3 regions of the Massilia sp. TSP1-1-2 genome follow, and region 3 is predicted to be linked to each of the others. Evidence: predicted binding sites of a transcription regulator. Region 3 holds the regulator's gene; each other region holds the start of a gene.
The links. The regulator sigma-54, encoded in region 3, starts transcription at its own class of promoters, with help from an activator protein. The targets are predictions, from matches to a motif close to TGGCANGNAANCTGCTTT.
Positions count from the first base shown of each region.

Region 1: the regulator sigma-54 is predicted to act here: its motif matches at 1,156-1,173, upstream of ACP7BV_RS19435 (EDSAP-1 family PEP-CTERM protein).
Region 2: the regulator sigma-54 is predicted to act here: its motif matches at 1,351-1,368, upstream of ACP7BV_RS17805 (PEP-CTERM sorting domain-containing protein).

Region 1 covers NZ_JAFCTU010000025.1:24,083-26,324, reverse strand. Annotated here, with positions in the region: gene ACP7BV_RS19435 (EDSAP-1 family PEP-CTERM protein) at 151-1,086, opposite strand; gene ACP7BV_RS19430 (N-acyl amino acid synthase FeeM domain-containing protein) at 1,397-2,140, shown strand; gene ACP7BV_RS19425 (FAD-binding oxidoreductase) at 2,146-2,242, shown strand, end outside.
Region 2 covers NZ_JAFCTU010000021.1:51,738-53,979, forward strand. Annotated here, with positions in the region: gene ACP7BV_RS17800 (NAD(P)H-dependent oxidoreductase) at 1-425, opposite strand, end outside; gene ACP7BV_RS17805 (PEP-CTERM sorting domain-containing protein) at 529-1,317, opposite strand; gene ACP7BV_RS17810 (YajD family HNH nuclease) at 1,560-1,940, opposite strand; gene ACP7BV_RS17815 (DUF1501 domain-containing protein) at 2,079-2,242, opposite strand, start outside.
Region 3 covers NZ_JAFCTU010000008.1:11,340-13,581, forward strand. Annotated here, with positions in the region: gene lptB (LPS export ABC transporter ATP-binding protein) at 1-477, shown strand, start outside; gene ACP7BV_RS08770 (RNA polymerase factor sigma-54) at 491-1,975, shown strand; gene hpf (ribosome hibernation-promoting factor, HPF/YfiA family) at 2,046-2,242, shown strand, end outside.

The sequences.
Region 1 (2,242 bases), on a different contig from region 3:
CTTCCAGCGGCAATCTGGCGCTCGCATCCCCAGCAGGCCCAAACCGCAACACGGAATCGAACGCCCTGGCGTGGCCACGTCCGCTTGGGCCACGATGTCGTCAGATACCCCGTCCACGCACAGCGCGGACGGGTACTGCTCACTGCGCGCTTAGGCGCTGCGGCGGCGCTTGAAGGCCGTCATGCCCAGCAAGCCTAGGCCGAAGATGGCCAAGGTGCCAGGTTCAGGCACGCTTGCGCCCTGCAGCGCATTGGCCAGCGTGTTGTGCTGCACCGTCAGCTGATAGGTGTCCTCGCCGTTGAGCAGCGGGGTGGTGGTGGTGAAAAAGCCGCTGCCGGGGTTGTAGGTGGACAGGCCGGCAAAGGTGCCGGTGCGGCTGACGTTGGCGTCGCCATTGAGCGCGCCCGGCTGGTAGGACAGTACCAGCGCGCCTGTGGTCAGATTGACAATATTCAAGCTCCACGACAAACGTGCGATGGCGTTGGTGACGGGGCCGGCGGTGGTGTAGGCCTGGGTGAACGGGGTGGCGTCAAAGGCGAACGTCATGGTGTCGGCGTCGCCCATGGTGAAACTGAACGTGGTCGAGGTGCCAACGTCGGAGTCGCCCGAAGCGGAGCCTGCCGATTGCAGCGAAGCGTCGGCGCGCGTTTGCGCGGTAGCGCCGGCAGGCCGACCGCCAACGGCGATGGCGCTGCCGGTCAGGAACTGGTCGGCGTAGCCGAAAGTGCCCGGCACCGGTGGCGGCGAGGGAAACGGGGTGTAGTCGTTTTCGCCGCGCGGTGGATTGGGCAAGCCGACGAACTGGTGGGCGACGTCGGGATTGAGGCCCGACAGGATGGAAAAATCCTGCGGCGTAGCGACCGAGGTGACGCCGTTCAGGCTGGCGCGCGCATGGGCTGAATTGACGCCGTCGAGCACGTCGAAGTCAGCCGGCACATAAGCGGAGCCGTCGGCGTGCAGCAGGCGGAAGTTGTTGATGGTAAGGATGGACTGGGCGAAGGCATCGGCGCGGGCGTTGCCCATCAGGCCGACGGACAAGGTGGCCAGCGCAGCCGACATGACCAAGGTTTTGCGTGAAAGTTTCATGGATCGATCTCCGGTGGGGATAAATAACGAGAAAGCTTGGGGCGCACATCAGGCCGCCGCGACTGTCTCTATGCAGCATCCATGCCAGTCCATTTTTTCCTTAAAAATCATAACCTTACAAAGAATTCCAGACGCCAACGCCGCCCCGGCGGGGCCGCTGCCAATTTTTTCGACGCTGCCAATTTGTTCACGCGCAATAGTAGAAGCTCGCCACAGGGGAACTTCCGTACGGATGGGCCGGTCTGACCTTGACAACATATCGTTCGCGCCGGCAAGCGGTGCTAAAACGCTCACCTGGAAGGAAGACAACATGATCAAAGAGGATCTCGCCATCGCCACGTTCGCATCGCCCACCGGAATGCGCGATTTGTGCATCGGCGAAAGCGGTACGCCGCCAGACCTGGACCATCCATTGGACCTCCAGGTGTTTCATATCAGGATGGCAAACTCGGCCGGTCGCCGGGAAGCGGCCAGTCTCTTGATTCGCAAGATGTACGGCTGGCGCGGCTATTCGGTCGACGCCAATGAGCCGCACGAAGCGAACAAGATCACCCTGTATGCAGAAACGGGCGGCGTGGTGGTGGGGACGATGAGCCTGTGCCTGGACAGCGAAACAACGCTGCCGGCCGACGAAAACTTTGGCGACAAGCTCGAAGGCTTGCGCCTGCAGGGGCGGCGCCTGTGCGAGCCGTCGCGCCTGGCCATCGACAAGGGCGTCACCAAGCGCGTGTTCGCCTCGCTGATCCATATTTCATATATTTACGCGCACAACATCCATGGCTACACCGACTATGTGATCGAGGTCAACCCGCGCCACGTGATGTTCTACAAACGGATGCTGGGCTTTTCCGATTTCGGCGAGGAGCGCCAGTGCACGCGCGTGGGCGCGCCGGCCGTGCTGCTGCGCCTGCCGCTGTCGGAGATGGGCGCCATGATCCGCAAGTGGGGCGGCCTGATGGAGCAGCACGGCGAAGAGCGCTCGTTCTATCCGTATTTTTTCCCCATCTGGGATGAACCGGGCATCACCTCGCGCCTCATGACCGGCCGGAATTGACCGCCATGACCGCCATGACCACCACCGCCGCCCCTGCAGACCAGCACCAGGACGCCAGCCCCATCGAGCCCGCTAGCGACCTGCCCGGCACTGAAAGGCATG
Region 2 (2,242 bases), on a different contig from region 3:
ATGCCGCACACGGCGGCGGTTTGCGCGAACGGCGCCAGATAGGCATCGAACGAGCGTCCATGAGGGCCGGCTGCGCTGTAGGCATCGGCTGCGCTGCCGGTGGTGGCCACCAGCCAGTACAGCTTGCCGTCGAGTGCATGGCCGCCGGCGCCGTAGGCCCAGCCGGGCAGCAGCACGGCGTCGACCCACTCCTTGAGCAGCGACGGCATGCTGTACCACTGGATGGGATGCAGGAAGACGACGATATCGGCGGCGGCCACGAGTGTCTGCTCGCGCGCCACGTCAATATAAAAGTCGGGATAGGTGTCGTACAGTGCGTGCACCTGCACGCCTTCGACGGCGCGCGCCGCCTCGGCCAGGCGCGCGTTTACGCGCGACAGGTGGGCGCTGGGATGGGCGTACAGGACGAGAATATTTTTGCGCATACCGGCGTTATAGCATACCTGCGCAGGCGCGCGCCGGCCGGCAGTCGCCGGCGGCGCGTAGCGGAAAAGCCCCCGCTTTCCGCTACCGCGCCGCCGGGATTGCTCACGCCTTGGCGCTGGTGCGCGCTTTGCGGCGCAGCGCCAGGCCGGCCAGTGCCAGGCCGATCAGCGCCGGCGTCGCCGGTTCGGGAACATCGGTGTAGCCTTCGAGGACATCGTTCTGGCACGTCTCGCCCCAATGCAGGGCGATGTCGCCAAAGCCGGCCAGCGCGCTGCCGCCGATGTTGATGTTAAACAGCAGAGCCTTGTCGGCGGACACGGTCCAGGTGCCCGTCATGCCGGTATTGCGCACCGTTTTGGAGGCGGTGTTGACGGCGGTCGCCTGGCCGTCGCGGTAGTAGCACTGGGTGCCCAGGGCGCACGTGAGGAAGTTTTGCGACATTAATACGTTGGCGGCATTCGTGGCGCCGTTCAGTTCGTAGAGCGTGAAGGTGCCGCCGGTGTTGCTCCAGCGATTGTCCAGGTTCAGGCCGTACGTCCATTTGGTGCCGGTGGCCGCGTTGTCGTTGACGTGATGCGCATCGGTGCCGAACGGGTTCCAGTTGGCGGCGAGGAACACGTCGCCGTAGCCGATGCCCTTGGCTGCGGCCCAGGTGTCGCTGCCCGCGTGGCCGGCGAAACTGGTGTCGATCGACACGGTCAGCTTGCTGCCCGCGCGGGTGACGGTAGCGCCCTTGACGTCGTACATCGCGCCACCGATCACGTCGCCGTAATGGTGGTCGTTGCCGCCCCAGTAGCCGGTGTTGCCCAGATCGGAGATGACGCCGGCGTGGGCCGAAGCGGTAGTGGCGAAGAGGGCGGCGAAAGCGAGGGGAATTGCAAATTTCATCATGAACATTTCTAATAATTAATTGACCTGGCACTAATAGCAATACTTGTGCCAGGAAATTAATATTGATAATTATCAAGGATTTAGCGGAAATCCCTGGTTCATGCTTGCCGCGACTGTAAATTTTCTCGACAACTATAGTTTCTTACAATCAGCTTTTATCCGTGCGAGCGCTGCCGGGATCATCGCAAGAACCCGGATTGATGCGGACGAGAACAGCAGAAGAATATTCTGGCGATGGCGCCTCAAGCCCCATCTTTCTTTTTAATCAGGCCGGCCAGCGCGGCAAAGGGATTGTGCGTTGCCGGCTGCACAGTGTCAGACAGCAAGCCGGCGCCACGGTCGGCTTCGAGGTAGCGCGAGTGTTCGTTATCGTGGCAGTACAGGCACAATAGTTCCCAATTGCTGCCGTCGGGCGGATTATTGTTATGGTTATGGTCGCGGTGGTGGACCGTCAGCTGCGACACGTTAGTGTGGGTAAATTCGCGCATGCAGCGCCCGCAGATCCACGGATACATCTTGAGCGAGCGTTCGCGGTAGCCCAGCTCGCGCGTATCGGCGGCGCGGCGGGCGTCGGCGACGATCTTGTCCAGCCGCGCCGCATCGGGTTTCTTGCCAACTACCATGATGTATACCTTTTTGCGTTGTCAAATCAAACGGGGTCAGTTCCCCCATTGCGACACGAGCTCGACCGCTATTGGCTGAGCTCGTGTCGCAATGGGGGAACTGACCCCGGGTGTGGGGTTTCTATGAGGAAGAATACTTTACACGAAGCCCAGCTTGCGCGTGCTGGGATTGTAGTTCGACAGGTTGGGCAGCAGGGCGAGCAGTTCGCTGTCGCCCACGCCCAGCCAGGCGCCCAGGGTGGCGGCATGCTGTTCAATCGAGGTGCTCGGCAGCAGCCGGCCCATGCCAATATCGTCGGGGC
Region 3 (2,242 bases):
TCGGTGTTTCGGCGCCTGACGGTCGAAGAAAACATCCTCGCCGTGCTGGAACTGCAAAAGGTCAACGGCAAGCGCCTGAGCAAACCAGAACTCAAGGAGCGGCTCGACACGCTGCTGCATGACCTGCAGATCGAAAAGCTGCGCGAGAACCCGGCCATGTCGCTGTCGGGCGGCGAGCGGCGGCGCGTGGAAATCGCGCGTGCGCTGGCCACCAATCCGCGCTTTGTGCTGCTCGACGAACCGTTCGCCGGGGTCGATCCGATCGCCGTGATCGAGATCCAGCGCATCGTGCGGTTCCTGAAGGAGCGCGACATCGGCGTTTTGATCACCGACCACAATGTGCGCGAAACGCTCGGCATTTGCGACCGTGCCTACATCATCAACCAGGGTGCGGTGCTGGCCTCTGGCCGTCCGGACGACATCATCGCAGACGAATCGGTACGCCGCGTTTATCTGGGTGAGCACTTCCGGATGTAAGCAGGTCAAACCGATGAAACAATCCCTGCAACTACGCACCTCGCAGCACCTTGCGCTCACGCCGCAGCTGCAGCAGTCGATCCGCCTGCTGCAGTTGTCCACGCTCGAACTGCACCAGGAACTCGAACAGCTCCTGACCGACAATCCGCTGCTCGAACGGCTTGACGATCCGCTCGACCATTCGGTGCGCCTGCTGGCCGACGGCGCCATCGGCAGCAGCGCCACGCCGGCCGAGGCGCCGCCCGAACCGGGCGCGCAGGATGCACCGGCGCCGGCCGAAGGCCAAAGCGCCGATGCACCCGAGGGGGAAGCTGCCAGCAACAACGACAACAACAACGACAACGACGGCGAGTGGGGTGACCTGGGCCGCGCCAAGAGCAGCGACGACGAAGATTCGCGCCCGCAGCTCGAGGGCAGCGCGACCACCCTGCGCGAGCATCTGATGGAACAGATGCGCGTGCTGGTGCTCGAAGTGCGCGACCGCGCGCTGGTCGAACTGATCGTCGACGCGCTCGACGACAACGGCTACCTGACCGAGACGCTGGAAGAAATCCATGCGCGCATGCCCGAAGAACTCGAGATCGATTTCGATGAATTCAAGACCGCGCTGTCGCTGCTGCAAAGTTTTGATCCGGTCGGCGTGGGCGCGCGCAATGCGTCCGAGTGCCTGGCGCTGCAGATTCGCGCCATGCGCGGCGTGCCGCTGGTGACGCGCCGCATGGCGCTGGCCATCGTCGAAAAGCACCTGACCTGGTTCGCCCAGCGTGAATTCAACAAGCTGAAAAAAGCGCTCGACTGCGACGACGAAGACTTGCGCGAGGCGCAGACCATCATCCGCCGCTGCAATCCGCACCCGGGCGCCGTGTTCGCCTCCGATGTGTCGGACTTCGTGGTCCCGGACGTGATTGTGCGCAAGGCCAAGGGCGGCTGGTCGGTCTCGCTCAACAACGACGTGATGCCGCGCCTGCGCGTGAACAATATGTACGCGAGCCTGCTCAAGCAGGGCAAGGGCGAAGGCCAGATGGGCGCCCAGTTGCAGGAAGCGAAGTGGCTGATCAAAAACATGCGCCAGCGCTTCGACACCATCTTGCGTGTCTCCGAGGCTATTGTTGAGCGCCAGCGCAATTTCTTCAGCCATGGCGCGGTAGCCATGCGTCCCCTTGTGCTGCGCGAAATAGCTGATACACTTGGTCTACACGAGAGTACTATTTCTCGTGTAACAACTCAGAAATTCATGCTGACCCCGCATGGCATGTTTGAGTTGAAATACTTTTTCGGTAGCCATGTCGCCACCGAAGCGGGGGGAGAAGCATCTTCCACGGCGATTCGTGCACTCATCGTGCAATTGACAGGAGCAGAAGACCCTAAAAATCCATTATCCGATAGTAAGATTGCGGACATGCTGGGGGAACAGGGTATGGTCATCGCTCGCCGCACCGTTGCCAAGTACCGCGAAGCGCTCAAAATCCCGCCCGTCAGCCTCAGGAAGTGTCTGTAATCGGCATTTTTATGCCGTTCCTCTGCGCGCCGCGCACGAACGGAAAGTGACACCATTATTAGGAGTGTGTATGAATCTCACAATTAGCGGACATCATCTCGAAGTGACCCCAGCCATCCGTGAATACGTACAAACCAAGCTCGAGCGCGTCAAGCGCCATTTCGATCACGTGATTGATATTGCCGTGATCCTCACCGTGGATAACCTGACTGAAAAAGAAAAACGACAAAAGGCTGAAATCAACCTTCGCCTGTCGGGCAAGACCGT